One region of the Arthrobacter sp. AG1021 genome, then DNA from elsewhere that is predicted to be linked to it. Evidence: riboswitches for the same ligand, from Rfam matches in the RefSeq annotation. Region 1 holds a riboswitch; each other region holds the start of a gene.

Region 1 (5,885 bases):
GCACGGTGGGCCACTTCTTCATGCCAGGTGCCCAGCTGCAGCCACAGGGTCTTCGCCCCGACCGCCAGCGCCTCGTCCAGCACGCCCGGGATGTCCTCGTGCTTGCGGAACACCTCGACCAGGTCCGGGGACTCCGGCAGGTCGGCCAGCGACTTGTACACCGGCTGGCCCAGGATCTCGTCCAGCACCGGGTTGATGAAGTACACCTTGTACTTCGAGGAGGACAGCAGGTAGGTGGCCACGAAGTAGCTGGCCCGCGAGGGCTTGTTCGAGGCGCCGACAATCGCGATGGTCTTGGTGTCGCGCAGGATGTTCAGGCGCTGCGCGGCGCCCGGGCCCTGCCAGGTGCGTTCAGCGGTGCTCATTAGTTCGCTCCCTTCGAAGCGGCGGGAACGGCGCAGGATGCTCCGTCGTAGGCCGGTGCCGCGAAGTCGGACTCCAGCGTGCCTTCCTGCGAGGCGGCCAGCGCCTGGTCGAGGTCCCAGAGGATGTCCTCGACGTCCTCCAGGCCGACCGACAGGCGGATCAGGTCTTCCGGAACGCCGGCGGCGACCAGCTGTTCGGCGCTGAGCTGCTGGTGGGTGGTTGAGGCGGGGTGCAGCACCAGGGTGCGGGCGTCGCCGATGTTCGCCAGGTGGCTTGCCAGCTGCAGCGCGTCGATGAACTTGGCGCCGGCCTCGCGGCCGCCCTTGACACCGAAGCTGAAGACCGAGCCGACGCCCATCGGCAGCAGCTTGGCTGCCTGCTCGTGCTGCGGGTGGGATTCCAGCCCCGCGTAGTTCACGTAGGTGACTCGCTCGTCGGCTTCCAGCCAGGCGGCGACCTGCTTGGCGTTGGAAAGGTGGTTGTCCATGCGCTGGGGCAGGGTCTCCAGGCCCTGCAGCAGCTGGAAGGCCGACTGCGCCGGCAGCGCCGGGCCGAAGTCGCGCAGCTGCTCGCTGCGCAGCTTGGTCAGGAAACCGTATTCGCCGAAGTTGGCCCACCAGGAGACGTTGCCGTAGCTGGCCACCGGCTCGGTCATGGTCGGGAACTTGCCGTTGCCCCAGTTGAAGGTGCCTGACTCGATGACCACGCCGCCCAGGGTCGTGCCGTGGCCGCCGATGAACTTGGTGGCCGAGTGGATCACGATGTCCGCGCCGTGCTCGATCGGGCGCAGGATGTACGGCGGAGTCAGCGTGGAGTCGACCACCAGCGGGATGTCGTGGCGATGCGCCACCTCGGCCAGTCCGGCCAGGTCCGCGATGTCTCCGGAAGGGTTGGCCACGACCTCGGTGTAGACGGCCTTGGTGTTCTCGCCGATCGCCGCCTCGAAATCGGCCGGGTCGTTGGAGTCGACGAAGGTGGTGTCGATGCCGAAGCGGCGCAGCGAGACGTCCAGCTGCGTAATGGTGCCGCCGTAGAGCTTGGCCGAGGCCACGATGTGGTCGCCGGCCTGGGCCAGCGCGGCGAAGGTGACGAACTCCGCGGCCATGCCGGAGCCGGTGGCTACCGCGCCGAGGCCGCCTTCCAGCGAGGCCATGCGTTCCTCGAACGCGGCAACGGTCGGGTTGCCGATGCGCGAATAGATGTTCCCGTACTTCTGCAGGGCGAACAGGTTCGCGGCATCGTCGGCGTCCTTGAAGACGAACGAGGTGCTCTGGTAGATCGGCACCGCGCGGGCGCCGTGCTCGGCATCGGGGGTGCCTCCGGCATGCAGCGCGCGGGTGCGGAATCCAAACTTGTGGTCTGCCATGGTGGCTTTTGACTCCTTGTCGATACGTTCTTGGCCTCCGTGCCGAACACGGAAGCCATCGAGGCAGGAATCCCGGTCAATGTCGCTTGAACGCCGGGTAGGCGGAAAGCAGCTCCATCGTTTCTGGCGGTAGCACCGTATCCACCGGCTGTGGCAGGTTGCTGCGGCGTCATCGAACCAGATCTCTCGGCCGCTCGGGATGGTTGTAACAATCTTCGCAACATGACCGAAAATGACCCAACTATGAGTCGTAACGTTGCGTATTGCTTCCTTCGCCACAGATTCTTCGATATCTTTGCGCTGCGCCTATGCTCGAGTCATGGACACCGCGTTGGCATTGGTACGACATGGACAGACCGACTGGAATCTGGCCGGCCGCTTGCAGGGCCGCACCGACATCGAGCTGAACGACACCGGACGCCACCAAGCGCGCAGCCTGGGGCGCTTCCTGAAGGGCAAAGGCTGGGACCTGCTGCTGGCCTCCCCGCTGGCCCGCGCCCAACAGACCGCCGCGCTGATCGCCGAGCAGCTCGGGGCCGAGACCGGACCGGCGGTGCCCACCCTGACCGAGCGCAGTTTCGGCCCGCTGGAGGGGCGCATCATGGCCGAGGTCAGCGATCTGGAAGCCGCCGAGGTGCAGCACGAACTGGAAACCCACCAGCAGATCCTTGACCGGGCGCTGCCTGCGCTGCTCCAGCTGGTGCAGGAGCACGCGGGGCGCAGGATCATGGTCGTCAGCCACGGCGCGACCATGCGCACCATCCGCGACGCGCTCGCCGGAAGCCGGCAGCCCCAGGGCGTGGAGAACGGCGAAGTGATCGACATCGACCTGAAGCGGCTGGAAGAAATCGCCGCTGACTTGGCTACGGTGCGACTGTAACAGGTTTCCCCGACTGCGCCTCGGCGCCGCGGAGCAAAAAATTTTCGCTGCCGACCTCACAAACCGCGCCTGCGGTACGTTTACAAGGTGAGAGCCCGCAAGGGGAAGCAGCTGCCGGGAGAGCCATGCAGATACCGTTCGAACGGATTGTCCAGGACCATGGGCTGGCCGTGCTGCGTGTGTGCCGTGCCCTGCTGGATGAGCATCGCGCCCAGGATGCGTGGTCGGAAACGTTCCTGGCCGCGCTCAAGGCCTATCCGGATCTGCCGGATGATGCCAACGTGCAGGCCTGGCTGGTCACCATCGCTCATCGCAAGGCCATCGACGAACTGCGCAAGAACCCGTCCGAGGTGTTGGCCGAGGTGCTGCCCGAGACAGAAGCCGGGCAGGCGGGACGGCCCGAAGCCAGGATCATGGATGGAGAACTGTGGCGGGCGGTCAAGGCGCTGCCTCAGAAGCAGCGTTTCGTGATCGCCTACCGGTATCTGGGCGGATTGAGCTACGCGCAGATCGCGCAGGTCCTCTCCGGAACCGAGGCGGCCGCCCGCCGCGCGGGCAGTGACGGAATCAAGAACCTGCGTGCCCATTGGAAACACGCCCAGATGCTGGAGGAGTTGTCATGAGCGAACGGACTGCCGCCGTCCCTGCAACGCGGGACGAAGAACGGATCCTGGCCGAATTGAACAAAAAATTTGTTCATGATGCCCGCCGCCAGCAGTTGATCGAGATCTCCTACCGCATTGTCGACAGCCCGATCGGAGGGCTGCTGCTGGCCTCCACGGAGGCCGGGCTGGTCCGGGTGGCCTTTGAAACCGAGGGGCATGAGCGCATCCTCGATGTCCTGGCGCACAAGGTGGGCCCGCGGATCCTGAAGGACGACAGATCGCTCGACGACGCGGCCAGGGAGCTCGACCAATACTTCTCCGGCGCGCTGCAGGAGTTCAGCCTGCCGCTGGACCTGCGGCTTTCCACCGAGTTCCGCCGGCAGGTGCAACTGGAGCTGGGCCGCATCGCCTACGGGCAGACCCAGAGCTACGCCCAAGTGGCCGAGCACATCGGCAAGCCGAAGGCGGTGCGGGCCGTCGGCTCGGCGTGCGCCACGAACCCGCTGCCCATTGTGCTTCCGTGCCACCGCGTGCTGCGCACGGACGGTTCGCTGGGCGGCTACCTCGGGGGACTGGGCGTGAAAACGCAGCTGCTGAAGCTGGAGAACCCGGAATTCGACGGCGGCGAAGCCACCCTGTTCTGAGCATGCCGCCAACACTGTGCCGGCAGCAACTGCAAATGAAGAGACCGGTGGCCGCCGCCTTCCCGAAGGAAGGCGGCGGCCACCGGCTTCTCAGCTAGAAGCTAGCGCAAGGGAACTAGTTCTTGCGGGCCAGCTCGAAGCGGTCTGCGTCCATGAGCTTGGCCCAAGCCGCTGCGAAGTCCTTGACGAACTTCTCCTTGGCATCGTCCGAAGCGTATACCTCGGCGAGGGCGCGCAGCTCGGAGTTGGAACCGAAGACCAGATCCACGCGGCTGCCGGTCCAGCGGCCGTCGGTGGTGGTGTAGGTCTGCTCGTCTGCCGACGGGGTCCACTCCAGTCCGAGTTCCAGCAGGTTCGCGAAGAAGTCGTTGGTCAACGCGCCCGGGGTGTCGGTGAAGACGCCCTGGTTGGAGCCGTCCCAGTTGTTGCCGATGACGCGCAGGCCGCCGAGCAGCACGGTCATCTCCGGAGCCGACAGGCCCAGCAGATTCGCACGGTCGATCAGCAGGTACTCACTTGGCAGGTTCAGGAAGCCCGAGTCGTAATTGCGGAAGCCGTCGGCGACCGGCTCCAGCCAGGCGAACTGCTCTACGTCGGTCTGCTCCTGGGTGGCGTCTACGCGACCCGGGGTGAACGGAACTTCTACCTGCTGGCCTGCGGCCAGGGCAGCCTGCTCGACACCCACGTTGCCGGCCAGGACCACGACATCGGCGAAGGAAGCCTTGATCTCGGAGGTGGCGTTGAACTGGTCAACGATTTCCTCGAGCTTGGCGATCACCGGCTTCAGCTGCGCTGGCTGGTTGACCGACCACGAAACCTGCGGCTCCAGGCGGATGCGGCCGCCGTTGACGCCGCCGCGCTTGTCCGAGGAACGGAAGGTCGCTGCGGCCTTCCACGCGGTGGAGACCAGCTGCTGCACCGACAGTTCGGCGCCGTTGATCAGGGACTTCAGCTCGGCGATTTCCTTGGCACCCAGGGTGACCTCAGGAGCTGCCGGCAGCGGATCCTGCCAGAGCAGATCCTCGGCCGGAACCTCCGGGCCGAAGTAGCGGGACTTCGGGCCCATGTCGCGGTGGGTCAGCTTGAACCAGGCACGGGCGAAGGCATCGGCGAACTGGTCCGGGTTCTCCTTGAAGTTCTTGGAGATCGGGCCGTAGATCGGGTCGAAGCGCAGAGCAAGGTCGCTGGTCAGCATGCGCGGTTCGCGGTGCTCCAGGGTATCGAATGCCGGCTGGACCAGGCCTGCGCCGCCGCCGTTGACCGGGCGCCATTGCTTGGCACCTGCCGGGGACTCGAAGAGCTCCCACTCGTAGGCGAAGAGGATGTGGAAGAACTCGTTGTCCCAACGGGTTGGGTGGTAGGTCCAGGTGACCTCGAGGCCGGAAGTCACGGTGTCCGCGCCCTTGCCGGTGCCGTGGCCGTTCTTCCAGCCCAGACCCTGCATTTCCAGCGGGGCTGCTTCCGGATCCGGGCCGATCTTGTCATCGGCGTGGGCGCCGTGGGTCTTGCCGAAGGTGTGGCCGCCGGCGATCAGGGCTACGGTCTCTTCGTCGTTCATGCCCATGCGGCGGAAGGTTTCGCGGATGTCGATAGCCGAAGCCAGCGGATCCGGGTTGCCGTCCGGGCCCTCAGGGTTGACGTAGATCAGACCCATCTGGACTGCAGCCAGGGGGGCTTCCAGGTCGCGCTTGCCGGTGTAGCGCTCGTTGTCCAGCCACACCTTCTCCGGGCCCCAGTAGACGTCGTCGTCAGCTTCCCAGACGTCCTTGCGTCCGCCGCCGAAACCGAAGGTCTCGAAGCCCATGTCTTCGAGAGCCACGTTGCCGGCAAGCAGGATCAGGTCGGCCCAGGAGATGGCCTGGCCGTATTTCTTCTTCACTGGCCACAGCAGACGGCGAGCCTTATCCAGCGACACGTTGTCCGGCCACGAGTTCAGTGGCGCGAAGCGCTGCTGGCCTGCGCCGCCGCCGCCACGGCCGTCGTGGGAGCGGTAGGTGCCGGCGGAGTGCCATGCCATGCGGATG
Region 2 (5,885 bases), on a different contig from region 1:
GTAGTCGATGATGATGCCGACCTCGGTGGCAGAGCCTCGGCGTTTGCCGGTTCCGGCGGATCTTAGCGTCGCAAGCAGGCCCATCAGGTGGCGCAGCTCGGGCCGCATGTCCTCGAAGGGAACCAGCAGCTCGGCGGCTTCAGGGTCTGCCGGCGGTATGTCCTCGGCGGGTTCTCTGTCGACGTCGAAGCCTTCATGATCAGTGCCGTCTGTATCCAGATCTTCGTGGTCCGGCTCTTCAGCGGCCGCGTCGTCGGCTTCCTTGGGGTCCTGCGCCCAATCCGGCATGGTCTCGGAATCGTCCCAGTCCGGCGGGGCGGGGTCGCCGTTTTCAGCGGCCAGGTCCTCGGCGGCCTGGCGGTGGAGTTCTTCGCGGTTGCCGGTCTCGGTTTTGGGGTTGTCCACCTTGCGCAAGTGCGCGTCGACCACTTCGGCCTGCGAGGGCAGCACCCGCAGCAGGTAGTGTTCCAGCCCCTTGCGGCAGCCGAGCTTGAACAAGCCGATCTCGGAGAGCAGCGCGCCCAGCGGCCGCTTGCCGGACTTGAGCTGGTGGATCAGGTCGGCGACGTGCTTGCGGGCGGTTGCGGGCTGTTCGCGGATCAGCGCGACGGCCTCCGCCTGGATGTTGGCGCGCGCTTTCTGCCCGGCGGGGCCGGGGCCGAAGTCCTTCTGGGCGCCGTGGATCAGCCGGGAGGCGGAAAGCACCAGACGCGGGTCGGAGCGCGGGGCGGTGAATTCGGCGGCCAACTGGGGCAGCAGCGGCGCGGCGCGGTGCCCGGCGGTGGTGACCTGGGCGATGAGGCAGTCGGTCTGGGCCAGGCGGTCGCGGGCGGTGCCCAGCGGGATGCCCAGCCAGTTGTGCAGCAGCCCGGCGGTGTTCTTGTAGGGGGTGCGGCCCATGGTGGTGCGCCCGGCAGCGCGGGCGAGGTCCTCGGCGGAGGGGTGCTCGCCGGCGTCGGCGATGGCCTGAAAGGAGTCGGCGTCCAGCTGGTGGGCGCCGGTGCGGCGCAGCAGGTCGGCGGCGAAGAGCTGGGCGCGGGCGAACTCCTGGCCCAGCTGTTCGACAAGCAGCGCGAAGTAGGCGGCGTGGCCGGCGGGGAGGTCCGCGTCGGCCACGTCCGCCCAGGCCGCTGCGATGAGGCTGCGGGCCTCGGCCAGTTTCCCGACCGCTTCGGTGCTTGTGGAGGTCTGCATGTCCCCAGCGTGCGGCGGGCGCCGGGAGGGCCGGCCGCCGCAGCTGCGGATTGTGGATTACTTCGAGGCGCCGATCGCCCAGACGCGCGGCAGCTGCGTGCCGTTGACCGCGAGGTCGCCGATCAGCCGCGCCTTGAACACCCACGGATTGTGGTTGCCGGCGGTGCGGGCGTTGCGCCAGTGGCGGTCGAGGTTCTTGGACACGCTGGTGGCGGAGGCGGCCAGCGCGTCGAAGGCGTGGGTGAGCGCGGTGAGCACCAGCGGGGTCAGCACCACCTGCCCCTGGGCGGAGGCGAGCTCGGCCGCGTCGTTGGCGGCCTCGTCCTCCTGGATCGAGCCGCCGGAGTGCAGCGCGAGCGCCGACTCGTAGGCGCCCTGCAGCGCGTTCGAGACGCGCTCGACGGTGGCCGCGGCGGCGAAGGCGGCGGCGGAGACCTCGCCGATGACCTGTAGCAGCTGCGGATCCTGCCCGGCGATGTTGGCCGCGGCGTGGCTGAAGGTGCGCTTGCGGGCCGCCAGCTGCGCGGCGAACTCGCGTTCGGCGGCCTTGGCGGAGCCGGCGAGCACCGCCAGCAGCACCTGCTGGTAGAACGCGGTCTGGTACTTGAAGCGGGTGTCGAACTCGATCAGCTCCTCCACCGCCGCGCCGGTGAAGGTGGAGGTGCCGGTGCCGGTGGTGCGCTGGCCGAAGCCGTCCCAGTCCTCGGCCAGCTCCACGCCCGGCTGGTGCCGGGAGACCGCGGCGATGACGCGGGTTCCGGTGTCGGTGCGCTGCGCGTAGGTGTCAAGCCAGTCGGCGAAGATCGATCCGGTGGAGTAGTACTTGGCGCCGGTGATCGTGAAGCCGCCGGAACCGTCCGGGCTGACCTTGGTGGCCACCTCGCCCACTGTCACCGCTCCGACCTCGGTCCAGGAGTTGCCGACCAGCTGGCCGGCGGCGAAGCGGGCCAGCCAGGTATCGCGCGCCGGACCCGGGGCGGCGACCAGCCGGTCCTCCACGAACGCGAAGTGCGCGCGCAGCGCCTGGGCGATGTTGGAGTCGGCGGCGGCCAGGTCGGTGAGCAGTTCGAACAGCTCGGGCAGGGTGGCGCCGGCGCCGCCGTGGGAGACGGGCACGCGGATCGCGCCGAAACCGGCGGCGGCGAGGTCGGCGACCTCGCGGTAGGGCAGTTCGCCGGTGCGGTCGCGGTCGGCGGCGCCGTCGGCGATGGCCTGGAAGTGCGGGGCGAAGCGTTCACGCAGCCAGGCCAGGCGAGATGTGGACAGGACAGTCATCTGGTGTTCCAATCGGTGTTGCAGGCAGGGTGGCGTAGGCGTCCAGTGTCTAGGTGTACAGCGAGAGCGGCTGCGATTCGCCGCGCAGGAAGTAGGCGCCGACCTCGATCTTCTTGTAGTCCACCGGGTCGTGCAGCGAGTGCGTGCGCACGTTGCGCCAGAACAGGTCAAGCCCGACGTCGCTCTTGGTGGAGGAGGATCCGGTGACCTCGAAGATGCGGTTGGCGACCTCCACGCCGGCCTCGCTGGCCACGACCTTCAGCTCCGCGATCGCCACCGCCAACTCGGCGCGCTGCGGCTGGCTGACTGCCCCGCCCAGCACCTGATCGAAGCGGCGGCCCAGCTTCTCCGCCAGCGCGGCCACCGCGGCAGTGCGGGCCTTCAGCTCCCCCACGGTGCGCTGGAAGACGACGTCCTGCGAATAGGTTTCGGCCTGCGAGAGGAACCAGGCGTTGGTGCGCCCCAGCAGGATCTGCCGGCCCCGCGCCAGCGCGCCCTCCGCGATGCCCAGGTAGAAGTTCGCGAAGGCCAGCTGGATGCCCGGGGTGAGCAGGGTGGCCACCGGCTCGTCGGTGACCGGGCCCAGCACGTCGGACGGCTCGATGCGCACGTTGCGGTACACCAGCGAGTTCGAGGCGCTCAGCCGCTGGCCCAGATAGTCCCAGTCGTCGACGATGCGCAGTCCTTCGGCCTCGCGCGGGACCACGAAGGCCAGCAGCTCGCCGCTGCCTTCGACCTCCGCGTTGACGACGATGACCTCGCCCACCCCGGAGCCGGTGGAGAAGCGCTTGGCCCCGTTCAGCCGGTAGCCATCGCCCTCGCGGGTCAGCACCAGGTTCGGGTCCACCGGGTTGACCGAGTCGCCCCACAGCCAGCTTCCCGCCACGGTGCGCCGCCACCAGTCGGCCTGCGCCTCGGCCGGGGCGTAGAAGGCGATGCCCGACTGGTTGATGTAGTGGTAGGCCAGCAGCTGGGAGATCGACCCGTCGGCGGCGGCCAGGATGCGGATGACCTCGAAGGCAGTCTCGAAGTGCCCGCCGGCGCCGCCGAACTCGGCCGGGACCAGCAATTCCAGCAACCCTGCCTCGCGCAGCAGCTGCACCTCGGCGAAGGGCTGCTTGTTGGCGCGGTCGCGGGCCAGCGCGTCGGCGGCCAGGGTGCCGGCAACCTGGCGGGCGACGGCGCGCCAGCGCTCCAGTTCGGCCTGGCTGGCGGTGCCGGTGTACGGGACGCGGGGCAATGCGGTGACGGTCATGATCGGGCTCCTTGGAATTGGACTTCCGAGGGATACCGGGACGCGGCCCGGGCTCCATCGAACCTGGCGTTAGCACTCCCTGCGGATTACAGGCTTGCTGCGGCGTCGCGGAGCCAGGTCTCTCAGCCGCTCTGGATGGTGTGCACCGATTCAAGCACGCCGCCGAAGCCGGAGGGAACCGCCCCGTCACGCGGCGGAACGCACCGCAAAACTGCGTCATATTGGGAGTTTGGAACCCGCGCCGGGCCCAGATCGCGACGGCGCGCGGCAGCATCCAGCCGTCGCACGACGTCATATTGGCGCACGCAGTGCCCGGGCCCGGCGGGCCCTGCGGCTAGCGGGAGAGGAAGCCGAGCAGCAGGTCGTTGACCTCCTTGGCGTGGGTCCACAGCAGCCCGTGCGGGGCGCCATCCACCTCGTGGTACTCGGCGGCGGGCAGCGCCTCGGCGAAGCGCCGGCCGGTGACGTCCACGGGCAGGATCCGGTCGGCGGTGCCGTGCACGATCAGCGCGGGCACGTCGATCTTCGGGATGTCGGCGCGGAAGTCGGTGGTCCAGGTGTACTGGGCCGCGACCGAGGCGTAGGGCGAGGCGGCATAGGCCAGGGCCTTGTTCGCGGCCAGCGCCTCTTCGCTCAGCCGGTTGCCCAGGAAGGTCTCGGTGTTGAAGAAGTTCTCGAAGAAGCTGCTGAAGAACGCGTAGCGGTCGGTTTTGGCGGCCTCGGCCATCGGGTCCAGCGCATCCTGCGGCACACCCTCGGGGTTGTCATCGGTCTGCAGGATGAACGGTTCCAGCGAGCCGAGGAAGGCGGCCTTCGCGACGCGGGCCGAGCCGTAGGTGGAAAGGTAGCGGGCTACCTCGCCGGTGCCCATGGAGAAGCCCACCAGCACTGCGTCCTTCACGTCAAGCGTTTCCAGCAGCGTGTGCAGGTCGGCGGCGAAGGTGTCGTAGTCGTAGCCGACGGCCGCCTTGGAGCTCTTGCCGAAGCCGCGGCGGTCGTAGGTGATGACGCGGTAGCCGGCGCCGAGCAGCGTCGCGGTCTGCAGCTCCCAGGAGGATCCGTCCAGCGGGTAGCCGTGGATCAGCACCACCGGCTGCCCGGAGCCGTGGTCCTCGTAGTACAGCTCGATATCGGTGGTGTTCTCTTCTCCGACTTTCACGGTTGCCATGCTGGCCCTTTCTCCGACGAAGGTCGCGGCGGTTGCCGCGCTGCCTCCCACGCTAGGCATCGGTCCTCGACGGTGGCAAGGGTTTTGCGCAAAGCGACAGCGAGCGCTTCAGCGCAGGTAGGTCCGTGCGACGCTGAACGCGGTGCGCTCCAGCAGCTTCAGCGCGTCGGCGGACAGCTCGGCCAAACTCGCCGGGCCCGGAGCGATCGAGTAGGCCGCGAGGATTCCGGCGTCGGCCAAAACCTGGTCTTCCAGGCTGACCGATCCGGCGATCACGATAACGTCTCCCCCGGCGGCCTGCAGTACCCCGGATACCACCTTGCCCTGCAGGGACTGCGAGTCCAGCCGGCCCTCGCCGGTGATGACCAGATCCGCGCCGCCCATGATGCGGTGGGCGTCCAGCACCCGGGCGACCAGCTCCCACCCGGGGACCAGGTCGACCGCGAAGTAGCTGCCCAGGCTGAAGGCCAGGCCTCCGGCGGCGCCCATGCCTTCTCGGTCGCGCAGCACCCGGCCGGTGGCGGTTTCCAGCACATCGGCCAGCCGGCCCAGCCCGGCGTCGAGGGTTGCGACATCCTTCAGGGAAGCACCCTTTTGCGGCCCGAAGATCGCTGCGGCGCCGTTCTCGCCCAATAGCGGGTTGGTGACATCGCAAGCGATCTGCCACACTACCCCGGCGGCGCGCGGATCCAGCCCGCTGACATCGATGCTGTGTAGCTCGTTCAACGGGCCGCCTCCCGATTGCAGCTGGTTGCCGTCGGCGTCGAGGAACTTGGCGCCCAGAGCGGAAAGCAAACCGGTGCCGCCGTCGGTGGTCGCGGAGCCGCCCAGGCAGAGGATGATTTGCTCGGCCCCGAGGTCCAGCGCCTTGGATACCAGCGCGCCGAGCCCGTAGGTGGTGGCCGACAGCGGCTGGCGCGGCGCATCGGCGACCTGCGGCAGGCCGGCTGCTTCGGCTGCTTCGACCACCGCGATCTTCCCGTCGGCAGACAG
Region 3 (5,885 bases), on a different contig from region 1:
GTAGAAGCCGTGGTCGCCGATGGTGCCGGCGGGGCTGTAGTCCTCCAGCGTCAGGTCGTGGCCGGCGGCATGCAGGATGCCGTGCACCTGCAGGTTGTCCTCGTCATCGAGGTCCGCGACCATTTCGGTCCAGGATTGCCCGCCGACCAGGACCGACAGGTCGTTGCGGGTGCCGATCAGCTCGATGCCCAGTTCATGGGCTTCATCGAGCAGCGGCCAGAGCAGGTTCGAGGAGTACTCGTCCAGGAACAGCCAGTCCTCGTCGGTCTTGAAGTTGGTCTGGGTGTTGCTGCGGGCCATCGCCGCGAACCTGCAGAACCAGTGGTGCTGCGCGCGCAGCAGGTTCCAGCCGAAGGTCTTGAAGCCAATGGTGGTCCAGCGCAGCTGGCCGCGCACCCAACGGCCCTCGGAGTTGCGCACCATGGGGCGCACGCCCAGGCGGAAGCGGCGGTTGCGGTGGGTGGCGTGCGGCAGCTTGCCGGTCGGCATCCATTGCTGCTGCTGGGTGGTGTTCTTGGCGTCGAAAAGCAGGAACTGCAGCGCCATCGGCACCACCGGGTCGTTGGGGGAGCCGACCAGCCCGTCGCTGGGGCGCGGCTCGCGTTCGGCGTACCAGGTGTCTGCCTGCTTGGACCAGGTGGTGACGACCTTCTCCTCCATCTTGGTGGCCACCTTGGCCAGCCCGGAGAGCTTGTTGGAGGTCAGCACCAGGGCCGCGATGTGCGGGCAGATGCCGGGGGTGTCGCAGCTGCATTCGCCGGAGTCGATTTCCCAGCCGGCGGCGCCGCGGCGCAGCTGGACCATGGGCGAAAAGTCCTCGCCGCCGGCAAACACGGTGCCTTCGATCTGCCCCGATGACTCATCGAATTCAACATCGACCACGGCATTGGCTTCGTCGGCGAGTTTCTTGCCGTGGAAGAAGGGAACATTGCCCAAGAACGCCAGCAGGTGCCTTGCGTCGATGGTCGGTGGAACAGCATTAGTCATCCGCTAATCGTTTCACGTTCTGGCCCGTCGTGAAAGTTGAGAGCCCCCTACTGTGAATAATCCCTAACTGTCACGTAGCGTGGAGCCATGTCCCAAGTCTGGCCGTATCTTCCGGCGCGCGCCGTCAACATCACCTCACTGGCGGAATTCGACCGCTTGGCGGCCGAAGCGCTGGGTTTCCAGCGCTCCCGCGGCCGCAGCTGGCGGGTGCACCGGGTGGATCTGCGCGGGCGCGATACGGTGCTCGCCGCGCTGGACCTGGCCGAGGCGCTGTTCATCGACTGCCAGTTCAGTGAAGCCGGCCGCGCCCTGGTCCAGGGCACCGGCGGGTTGTGCATGGACTCGGGGGAGCAGCTGCCCTTCCGCACCAGCGACCGCGGGCTGTACACCCCCGAGGAACTGTACGAGGGAATCAGCACGCAGACCTATGAGCATGTGCCGGACGCGCGGATCTACACCTACTCGCAGCAGCACGGTCCGCGCCAGCTGCTGAGCGACGACCAGGCGATGGCAGCGACGCTGCACGACCACCACGTGGGGCAGGCGCTGATCTCCGAGGTCTACGACGGCGCCTTCAAGGACACCCCGATCATCGGAGTCATGGGCGGGCACGCCCTGAGCCGAGGCACCGAGCAGTACGCGCAGGCGCTGGACCTCGGGGCGCGGCTGACCCGCGCCGGATACGCCGTGGCCACCGGCGGGGGACCGGGAGCCATGGAAGCGGCGAACGCCGGTGCCTGGCTGGCCGACCGCGGGCGGGAGGAGATCTCCACGGCCCTGCAGATGCTGGCGGCGGAACCGGACGCGATCCACCGGCGCACCGGCTGGGCGCGCACCGCGCTCGCCGTGAAGGCCCGCTTTCCCTCGGAACGCACCTCGCTGGGGGTTCCGACCTGGTTCTTCGGGCACGAACCGCCGAACCTGTTCGCCACGCACATCGCCAAGTTCTTCGCCAACGCGACCCGCGAGGCGCTGCTGCTGGAGCAATCCAACGGCGGGATCGTGGTGCTGCCCGGTTCCGCCGGCACGGTGCAGGAAATCTTCCAGGACGCCTGCGAGAACTACTACGCCACCGGGGCCAGGGTGGTGCCGCTGGTGTTGGTCGGCCGCGAGCATTGGACCCGCACACTGCCGGCTTGGCAGCTGCTCAAGGCGCTGGCCGCCGAGCAGATCATGGAGGACAAGATCGCCCTGGTCGATTCGGTGGCCGAAGCGGTGGAATTCATCGGCGGCATGCAGTCGCTGCGCCGGCGCACCAGATTCTGAGAACGGCAACGGCCGCCGCCTGGTGAAGCAGGCGGCGGCCGTGGGAATGGCTCATCGAGCCGGCGGGGCTCAGGCCACGTTGGTGCCGAACAGCAAGCCGAGGCAGTAGGTGACTGCGGCGGCGCCCCAGCCGATGGCCAGCTGGCGCAGGCCGCGCTTCATCGGCGAGGCCCCGGACAGCAGCCCGACAATGCCGCCGGTGATCATCAGCGCGGCGCCGACCAGCAGCACCGAGGTGATGATCGCAGCCAGGCCTGACATGCCGAAGATGTAGGGAAGGATCGGGATGACCGCTCCGGAAGCGAACAGGCAGAAGGAGGTCGCCGCGGCGCCGGTAGCCGAGCCCAGTTCCTCGTGCTCGTTCGCCAGCTCTTCGGCCCGGGCTTCCGGGTTCAGCGAGAAGGACGGGTTGCAGTCGCAGGTGAACAAGCCCATGCGTTCTGCAGCGCGGTGCTCGGCATCCTCGTCGGTCATGCCGCGGGCCTTGTAGATGAGCACCAGTTCGTTGGCGTCCAAATCCAGGTCAGGGGCGGCGGTGAGCGTCACCTGAGTGGGACGCGAAGCCGTGAGCAGCTCGCGCTGCGAACGCACGGAGACGTATTCGCCGGCGGCCATGGACAGCGCGCCGGCCAGCAGGCCGGCGATGCCGGAGAACAGCACCAGTCCGGAGGAAACACCGGTCGCCCCGATGCCCATGACCAGGGCCAGGTTGGAGACCAGGCCGTCGTTGGCGCCGAAGACCGCGGCGCGGAAGTTGCCCGACAGCTGCGCGCGGCCCGCGGTGGCCAGGGCGCGGACGACTTCCTCGTGGACCTGCTCGTCGGCGGCCATCTGCGGCGACGCGTCGGCATCGGTCGCGTAGGGGGTGCTGCTTTCGGCCCGCTGCGCCAGCGCGAGCACGAACACCGAGCCGAAGCTCAGGGCGAGGAAACGCAGGAAGCTGCGACGCAGCGAGGGACGCACCGGGCGGGCATGCGCCCCGAGCTTGGTGCGCCAGTATTCCTCATGGCGTTCTTCCGCCGCGGCCAGTCCCAGCAGGATCTGCTTTTCCTGTCCGGTCTTCTTCTGGGCCAGCGCGCGGTAGATGGCGCCTTCGGCGACCTCGTCCGCAACGTACTTGCGCCAGCGGCGGATCTGGGCGGGGGTGGGCTCAGTCGTGGGGCTGTGTGACATCACGAGGATGACTCTCCTACGGCTTGGGATTTCTCAACGAAACCCGGGATTCTGTTCAGCCTCTCAGTTTAGCCAGCGAGATGGTGCCGGGGAATTTGGCAAGCCTAAAAGCAAGGCTGCGCCCATCGGGCTGCCCGGCGGACGCCACGAACACCACCAGCTCGCCGGCCGCGGGATCGAAGACCGGGCGCCGGGAGGAACGGGTGATCAGCCGCTCAAGGTGCGCCGGGTCTGAAATGTAGCGGGTGTACCAGCGGTCCTGCACGGTGAACTGCACCTGTCCGGTCTGCAGATCGATGATGGGGAGGACGGAAAATGCCATGACACGACAACTCTCGCTGAGCTCTTGCCCGCGCATCGGTCGATGCCCGGACCGCTTCTTCATCCGAACCACCCATGAACCTGGGGTTGGTGCGCGGCCAGTCGGAGCTTGGCGCCGCGTCTCGTGAAGCAACAGTGTCGATGCTACCGCCGCAATATTAAGTCGTGAAGTTTCATTCCGTAATATGAACTCCGCGCGAAGCCCTAGTCGGAGCCTCGCTTGGACTGCGCGGTCTGCTGCAGCCGGTCGCGCTGCTCCTGCCATTGCCGGGGCGTGTAGTCCGGCAGGTTCGGCGCTTCCGCGCGCAGCCCGACCTGCCCGTCCAGCAGCTCGCGGACGATGTCCAGATGGCCTGCATGGCGCGAGGTCTCTGCGATCATGTGCACCATGAGATGTTCCAGGGTGGTGTGCCGGTGGCGGACCCACCAGGGGACTTCGGCCGGGGAGGCGAGCTCCAGCTGGTCGAACCCGGCCTCGGCGAAGGCGATGGCCCGCTGGTAGAGCTCGATGACCTGCTGCGCGCTGGCATCGGCTGGCGGCATGAAATCCGCCTGCGGGTCGTCGATGTCCAGCAGCTGCTGGACGTAGGAGTCGTTGACCGGCCGATTGAGGCACGCACCGAAGTAGCCGTACTCGGTGATCGCCAGGTGGTGCACGACGCCCAGCACGTGCGTGCCGGTGGGGGTCATGGGCTGGCGGGCCAGCTCCTCGCCGAGCTGCCGGCTTTTGAAGATGACTGCCTGCCGCGCGTCGTTCAGGTATTCGCGCAGCCTGGCCGCGGTGCTGTTCGGGGTGTCGTCCATGGACCGAGTGTAGGTGCAGGCCACGGTTCGGGGAACCCGCTTCAGGAAATGGGAAGCCACCGAAGCCAAGGTGTCATATTCTTCCGCTCCGGTTGGCCGGAAGTTGCGTATTGGTAAACTGGGGACGCAGAGCGGCCGGCAGAAGTACACTCCAGCGGTCGCTGCCTATCCTTCGAGTGAACAGGTCCAGGTGCCCCACGGATGAAAGCTCTGCCCGTCGAACCCTCAGGCTCGTCAATCAACATCGGAGCACGGCTGCGCGGCGTCCGCCAGCAGCAGCACATGACGATCGACCAGGTCGCCGAGCTTTCCGGGTTGACCAAGGGGTTTCTTTCCCGCGTCGAACGCGACTTGACCAGTCCGTCGGTCTCCACGCTGCTCAAGCTCTGCGAGGTGCTGGGGATCGAGGTCGGGACCCTGTTCGAAGTACCGGACACGACTTTGGTGCGACTGGGGGATGCGCCGCGCATCTCGCTGGGAGGCTCGGGCATCACCGAGAAGCTGGTCACCCCGCGCGGCGAAAAGCGCGTCCAGGTCATTCGCGCCGAAGTGGAACCCCGGGGCAAGGGGGAGAACGAACTGTATTCGGTGGATTGCGAGCTCGAAGTGCTGCACGTGGCCTCCGGGGTGTTCACGCTGGTGCTGCCCGAACGGGTGGTCGAGCTCGCTGCGGGGGACACCATGACCTTTCCGGGGCGGGAACCGCACAGCTGGGAAAACCCCGGCGATGAACCTGCCGTGGTGCTCTGGACCCTGATTCTCTGAGTCTGTGCAGTGGCTCCCGGTGTGGTGTGACTCCCCGGACAGAGCCTGCCGCGAAGAGGCGCCGCGTTCACGGCTGGCCACTGCACCGCGTATTCTTGGAATAGTGCCCGCCGACGCAGGCAGGCTAGTGAAGACAGGAAGGAGTGCAATGGCGACTGGTAAATCCACCGGAAGCGCGGAGTCCAAACCGCACGAATTGCGCTCCATCGGCTGGTGGGCTTCGGCCCTGGTCGGCATCCTGGTCGGATCGACCCTTGCGTGGCTGCGGACCCAGCGCAACTTCTTTTTCCTTGGCGCCGCCATTCTCGCGGTCGTCATCATCATGCTGGGTGTGCGCACGATCCGCCGCCGGGCGCGGCATCCGGAAATGATGGAGGCCCGGACGTCCTGGGCCTACAACATTTGGGCTCTGGTCCTGATCGTCCTAGCCGGACCGGTGCAGCTGGTCTATGTTCCCGACGACATTAGCGAGCTCACCATCAAGTCGATCATCCTTTCGGTTGGATTCTGCCTGGGAATCCATGAAGTCGACCGCGCGATGGTCAAGGGTGCCACCTCGGCGAAAAAAG
Region 4 (5,885 bases), on a different contig from region 1:
TGCACCCAGGCCTGAACGCCGTCATATACGGTTTCGCTGCACTCCAGCGTGCTCCAGGACTGGGCCAGGGGCAAATCTGTCGATGCCGCTGGTTGTGCCTAACTTAGCCACGCCGATGTCTTGGGCATCCAGAAAATGCACAACATGCCATTTCAGCGTTTGCGAGCGCTCCGGAGGCCGCGGACAGTGCGGAAATTGAGTACAGCAGTAGCGGCGGCTGCGCGCTCACTGATGCCACCAAGGACTCGGTCAGCGCCACCGGGCCCTGGCCTACATCGGTGGCGCCGCCACCGCGGTTTAAACGCAGGCGCCGACAAGCTCCTCGCGCAGCACGGCGGCTCCAGCGCTCAGCGCACTGAGCTTGGCCAGCGCCACATCACGCGGGAACGGCGCCATACCGCAGTTGGTGCTCGGGATGAGCTTGTCGGCATCCACGTACGCAAGCGCCTTGCGCAGGGTTTCCGCCACTTCGTCAGGGGTCTCGATCTGCTGGTTCGCCACGTCAATCGCTCCGAGCATGACCCGCTTGCCGCGCACCAGCTCCACGATCTCCAGCGGGACGTTCGATCGGTGGGATTCCAGCGAAATGGTGTCGATCGAGGAACGCTGCAGCATCGGGAAGGACTTCTCGTAGTGGCGCCACTGGGTGCCTAGGGTCGCCTTCCAGTCGTTGTTCGCCTTGATGCCGTAGCCGAAGCAGATATGCGCCACGGTCTCGGCCTTCAGGCCTTCGCAAGCGCGTTCCAGTGCTGCCACGCCCCAGTCGGCCACCTCGTCGAAGAAGACGTTGAATGCCGGCTCGTCGAACTGGATGACATCCACGCCTGCGGCTTCCAGCTCCTTGGCCTCCTGGTTCAAGATGGCGGCGAACTCCCAGGCCAGCTTCTCGCGGCTGCCGTAGTAGGCGTCGTGCAGGGTGTCCACCATGGTCATCGGGCCGGGCAGGGTCCACTTGATCTGGCGGTCGGTCAGCGTGCGCAGGAACTTCGCATCCTCCACGAACACCGGGGCCTTGCGCTCCACTGCGCCGACTACGCTGGGCACGTTGGCCTCGTAGCGGTCGCGGATCAGCACAGTCTGCTTGTTCTCGAAGTCAACACCTGACAGATGCTCGATGAAGGTAGTGACGAAGTGCTGGCGGGTCTGCTCGCCGTCGGAAATGATGTCGATCCCGCGCCGAGTCTGCTCCAGCACCGCGGCGCGCATCGCGTCCTGCTTGCCCTCGGCCAGCGCCGCCCCCTCAAGCTTCCACGGCGACCACAGGGTCTCGGTTTCCGAGAGCCAGGAAGGCTTGGGCAGGCTACCGACGATGGAGGTGGGAAGCAGGGTATTGGTCATAACTGGTCCTTTGAGTTCGTGAGGTGTTCAGGGGTGCTTAGGCGGCGGGGACAGCGTAGCCGGCGGCCCAGGCGTTCAGCAGTTCGCGGTTCGGGGTGATGAAGTGCTCTTCGGTGTACCTGCCCTGGCTTGCGCCCAGGCGGGTACGTTCCTCGCGGTCGTAGGAAACCTGGGTGCGCGAGAAGTCCTGCGCGCCAAGGCTTGGACGGTAGACCGCAGGAGCGGGGGAGTTCGCGTTGTAGATCTCCGGACGGTAGATCTTCTGGAAGGTCTCCATGGTGGCAATCGTGCTGGACAGCTGCAGGTTGGTGTAGTCGTTCAGCAGGTCGCCGCGGAAGTAGAAGGCCAGCGGGGCAACGGAGCCGGCGGGCATGAAGTAGCGCACGCGCAGGCCCATCTTGGCGAAGTACTCGTCGGTCAGCGAGTAGTCGTCCTGCTGGTATTCCAGGCCCAGCACCGGGTGGCTGTTGCCGGTGCGGCGGTAGGTCTTGGAGGTGGAGACGCTGATGCAGATCACCGGCAGCTGCTCGAAGCGCTGGCGGTAGGCCTCCGAATCAAGGAAATGCTGGAAAAGCCGGCCGTGCAGCTCACCGAAATCTTCCGGGACCACCGGCTTGCCGGAAGCGTCGGCAGTTGCCGGCAGCAGCACGCTGAAGTCGTAGTCCCGTACGTAGGAGGAGAAATTGTTGCCCACGATGCCGTGGGTGCTCGTCCCGGTGTACCGGTCCAGGATGCTGGTGTTCAGCACCTCCAGCAGCGGGAAGTCCTGCGCCCCCTGCGCCGAGTCGAAGTGCACGTTGGCGGAGATGATTTCCAGCTGGAGCGTGAAGCGCTCGCCGTCCGGATTGTCCCAGTGCATCAGGGAATTCAGGCGCCGGTCGATCATCGTCAGCGCGTTGCCCAGGTTCTCCCGGCGGTTCTCGCCGTGGGCCAGATTCGCGAAGTTCGTGGTGATGCGCGAACTCTCGGCTGGAGTGTAGTCCTGGTTGAAATCGGTGCTGGAAATGCTGAAGGTCAATGCGTCTGCCATGGCGGCCAATCTGTTGCTCATGGGCCTGGACAGGCCTGAATCAAGTGGATGCCTCCATCATGCAGGGCCTTTTTCGATATCGGGTAACTGGGGCTAACTATGGGTTGATATAGACTCAACCTATGGTTCAAAAGGCAAGCGGCCTGACGCTGCAACAGCTTCGCTACTTCACCGCGGTCGCAACCGAGGGATCGATCTCCGCGGCAGCCGACCTGCTCTACGTGGCCCAGCCGAGCATGTCCTCGGCGATGAAGGAGCTCGAAGCCCGTCTGGGGCGCACGCTGCTGGTGCGCTCGGCCAAGGGCGTGACGCTCACCGTGGAGGGTGCCGAGTTCCTGGGCTACGCCCGCCAGGTGCTCGAACAGGTGCAGCTGCTGGAACATCGCTACCTGGGCCGCCCGCCCTCCCGCCGCCTGCTGGGCATCTCGACCCAGCACTACTCGTTCTCCGTGGATGCGTTCGTGCGCATGGTCCAGGCCAGCGGGGCCGAGGAATACGAGTTCTCGCTGCGCGAGACCCGCACCGAGGAGATCATCGAGGACGTGCGCACGCTACGCAGCGAAATCGGCATCCTCTACCGCAACGACTTCAACCGCAAGGTCATCGACAAGCTGCTGCGCGAATCCCGGCTGGTGTTCCACCCGCTGTTCCTGGCAGATCCGCACATCTTCATCTCGCGCACCAACCCGCTGGCATCCCGCCGGCGCGCCACCTTGGAGGATCTCGAGGACCTGCCGCGGCTGACCTTCGACCAGGGCGCGAACAACTCCTTCTACTTCGCCGAGGAAATCCTCTCCACCCTCTCCAGCAAGCGCGAGATCAGGGTCTCGGACCGTGCGACCATCTTCAACCTCATGATCGGCTTGGGCGGGTACACGATCTCCACAGGCATCATCAGCGACGAGCTGGACCCCTCCATCGTTGCCATCCCGCTGGACATCGACGAGCGGATCGAGATCGGCTGGATCGACCACGCTGCGATTCCGCTGACCGAACAGGCCCAGCGTTACCTTGAGGAAGTGCGCTCGGTGGTCTCTGAGTTCGACGTGCACCTGCTGGGCTGAAACGTCATAGTGCGTCTTCAATTCGTCCTCACGCGACACATATAAACCCCTAATCCCTGGAATCCAGGGGTTTTTGCCTCATTTGGCGCGTCACAAAGGCCATACGGGGCCATGCCCAGCATGACGAAACCGCGACATATGACGGGCCGCGGCGCTGCATGAAGCGTCGGCCGCACTCCCGCTTGCGCCTGGCGGTGCCGGTGCCCAACCATGGAACTACCTACCCATCAAGAGCGACTAAGAGATCTGGCTCGTCGACGTCGCAGCAACCATCGGGAAACCGAAAGGTGCTAATGCCAGGAACGATGGAGCAGCTCCGAGCCGCGTGATGAACCGCGGCGCTGTGCCTCGTACCGTGATGTCCAGGCCGGTAATCGGTCTGGCGCCGGCGGTGCGCGGCACCGTGTTCGGTGCACTCTCTCGTGGACTACACAACGAGAAGGAGTACTGCCATGGCCCAGCCACGAGACCTCGCACAGCAGTCAACCGCGGCGATCCACGCCGGATACACCCCGAGCGGGGACTACCGACCGCTGACCGTGCCGCTGTATTCTTCCGCGGCCTACGAATTTCCCTCGCACGCGGATGCGGTGGAGAAGTTCGCGCTGCGCCAGACGGGCTTCACCTACTCGCGCACCGGGAACCCCACGGTATCGGTATTCGAGCAGCGCGCCGCGGCCCTGGAGGCCGGAGCCTTTGCGGTGGCCACCGCCACCGGCCAGGCCGCCGTGGCGCTGGCGCTGCTGGCGCTGACCCAGGGCCCGAAGCACATCATCGCCTCCAGCCAGCTCTACGGAGGCACGGTTGACCTGCTCACCGATTCATTCAACGACTTCGGCATCCGCATCAGCTTCGTGGACCCGGACGACCCGGCGGCCTGGGAGGCCGCCATTGAAGAAGACACCCGCGCGTTCTTCCTTGAATCGGTCACCAACCCACTGTCCACGCTGCCGGACCTGCCGGCGCTCAGCGAGATCGCCCACCGCCACAACATCCCGGTGGTCGTTGACAACACCTTGGCCACTCCGGCCAACTTCAGGCCACTGCTGCACGGCGCGGACATCGTAGTGCACTCGGCCACCAAAGCCCTGGCAGGCCACGGCCAGGCGCTTGGCGGCGTAGTCGTGGATTCCGGGACTTTCGATTTCTCGGACCCGGCCCGCTGGGCGCAGATCGCTGCGCCGCGGGCCCGCTACGCCGGCACCTCGCTGCTCGAACGCTACGGGGCCGGAGCCTATTCAATGCTGGTGCGTTCCAAGTTCCTGCACGACTTGGGCCCGACCCTGCCGGCGGCCAGCGCCCATGGCATCCTGACCGGCATCGAAACGCTGTCAGTGCGCACCGCCGCGGCGCAGCAGAACCTGCTGCTGCTGGCAAACTTCCTGCAGGCCCACCCCGCGGTGGCGCAGGTGCACCACCCCAGCCGTCCCGGGCACCCGCACTTTGAACGGGCCAAGCGCTTCTTCCCGCGCGGCACCGGCAGCGTGCTGGCGGTGGAGCTGCATGACGAGACCCTGGTTTCCGCGTTCATCGACAGCCTGGAGGTGATTGTGCTGGCCGCCAACATTGGCGACACCCGCACCATGATCGCCCACCCGGCCACCATGACCCACTGTCGTCTCTCCGAAACGCAGCTGGCCGACGCGGGCCTGAACCGCGCGGTGCTGCGGATCTCGGTAGGGCTGGAAGACCCCGCAGACTTGATCCGCGACCTGGACCGCGCGCTGAACGCGGCCCAGGCCGCGACCCGAGAGGAGAGCTTCGCATGAGCGGCTTCAATACGCTGGCGGTGCACGCCGGCCAGGAAAAGGATCCGCACACCGGTGCGGTGATCCCTCCGATCTACCAGACCAGCACCTTCATCCAGGACGGCATCAACGTGCTGCGTGCCGGCCACGAGTACTCCCGCGGCTCGAACCCGACCCGCAACGGGTTCGAAACCCAGCTCACCGCGCTGGAAGGCGGAGCCGCAGGCTTCTCCTTCGCCTCCGGGATCGCGGCGGAAGACGCGCTGCTGCGGGCGCTGCTCGCCCCGGGCGACCACATCGTGCTGGGCGCCGACGGCTACGGCGGCACCAACCGGCTGATCACCCGCCTGCACCACAAGTGGGGCATCACCGCCAGCGCCGTGGACATCACCAACCTCGATGCGGTGCGCGCAGCGCTGCGCCCGAACACCGCGCTGCTGTGGGTGGAAACCCCCTCCAACCCGCTGCTGGGCATCGCTGATCTGGCAGGCTGGGCCTCCGTGGCCGCAGAAGCCGGCGCGCTGCTAGTCGTGGACAACACCTTCGCCACCCCGTACCTGCAGCGTCCGCTGGAATTCGGCGCGCACGCGGTGGTGCACTCGACCACCAAGTACATCGGCGGGCACTCGGACGTGCTTGGCGGCGCGGTGATCGTGGGGGAGCACCTGCACCGCGGGCAGTCGCTGGCCGAGGCCGTGGGCTACC

The links. A riboswitch is a leader RNA that binds a small molecule or an ion and turns the genes downstream of it on or off. The one in region 1 is predicted to bind S-adenosylmethionine.
Region 2: linked by a shared signal. The riboswitch ahead of DFO58_RS13465 (acyl-CoA dehydrogenase family protein) and the one ahead of DFO58_RS14810 (O-acetylhomoserine aminocarboxypropyltransferase/cysteine synthase family protein) in region 1 are both predicted to bind S-adenosylmethionine.
Region 3: linked by a shared signal. The riboswitch ahead of DFO58_RS08300 (hypothetical protein) and the one ahead of DFO58_RS14810 (O-acetylhomoserine aminocarboxypropyltransferase/cysteine synthase family protein) in region 1 are both predicted to bind S-adenosylmethionine.
Region 4: linked by a shared signal. The riboswitch ahead of DFO58_RS07870 (aminotransferase class I/II-fold pyridoxal phosphate-dependent enzyme) and the one ahead of DFO58_RS14810 (O-acetylhomoserine aminocarboxypropyltransferase/cysteine synthase family protein) in region 1 are both predicted to bind S-adenosylmethionine.

What each region holds. Positions count from the first base shown of each region.
Region 1 is NZ_RBLB01000010.1:265,255-271,139, reverse strand. It holds gene DFO58_RS14815 (CoA-binding protein) at 1-365, opposite strand, end outside; gene DFO58_RS14810 (O-acetylhomoserine aminocarboxypropyltransferase/cysteine synthase family protein) at 365-1,732, opposite strand; SAM riboswitch class I at 1,844-1,938, opposite strand; gene DFO58_RS14805 (histidine phosphatase family protein) at 2,052-2,612, shown strand; gene DFO58_RS14800 (sigma-70 family RNA polymerase sigma factor) at 2,738-3,235, shown strand; gene DFO58_RS14795 (methylated-DNA--[protein]-cysteine S-methyltransferase) at 3,232-3,861, shown strand; gene katG (catalase/peroxidase HPI) at 3,977-5,885, opposite strand, start outside.
Region 2 is NZ_RBLB01000009.1:495,793-501,677, forward strand. It holds gene DFO58_RS13455 (HNH endonuclease signature motif containing protein) at 1-1,194, opposite strand, end outside; gene DFO58_RS13460 (acyl-CoA dehydrogenase family protein) at 1,252-2,469, opposite strand; gene DFO58_RS13465 (acyl-CoA dehydrogenase family protein) at 2,519-3,724, opposite strand; SAM riboswitch class I at 3,776-3,866, opposite strand; gene DFO58_RS13470 (alpha/beta hydrolase) at 4,059-4,892, opposite strand; gene DFO58_RS13475 (glycerate kinase) at 5,001-5,885, opposite strand, start outside.
Region 3 is NZ_RBLB01000007.1:630,876-636,760, reverse strand. It holds gene DFO58_RS08315 (DEAD/DEAH box helicase) at 1-987, opposite strand, end outside; gene DFO58_RS08310 (LOG family protein) at 1,075-2,253, shown strand; gene DFO58_RS08305 (VIT1/CCC1 transporter family protein) at 2,323-3,426, opposite strand; gene DFO58_RS08300 (hypothetical protein) at 3,482-3,748, opposite strand; SAM riboswitch class IV at 3,764-3,877, opposite strand; gene DFO58_RS08295 (DinB family protein) at 3,952-4,551, opposite strand; gene DFO58_RS08290 (helix-turn-helix domain-containing protein) at 4,753-5,316, shown strand; gene DFO58_RS08285 (hypothetical protein) at 5,465-5,885, shown strand, end outside.
Region 4 is NZ_RBLB01000007.1:516,792-522,676, reverse strand. It holds gene DFO58_RS07885 (methionine synthase) at 298-1,338, opposite strand; gene DFO58_RS07880 (putative oxygenase MesX) at 1,376-2,368, opposite strand; gene DFO58_RS07875 (LysR family transcriptional regulator) at 2,491-3,432, shown strand; SAM riboswitch class I at 3,654-3,744, shown strand; gene DFO58_RS07870 (aminotransferase class I/II-fold pyridoxal phosphate-dependent enzyme) at 3,885-5,201, shown strand; gene DFO58_RS07865 (cystathionine gamma-synthase) at 5,198-5,885, shown strand, end outside.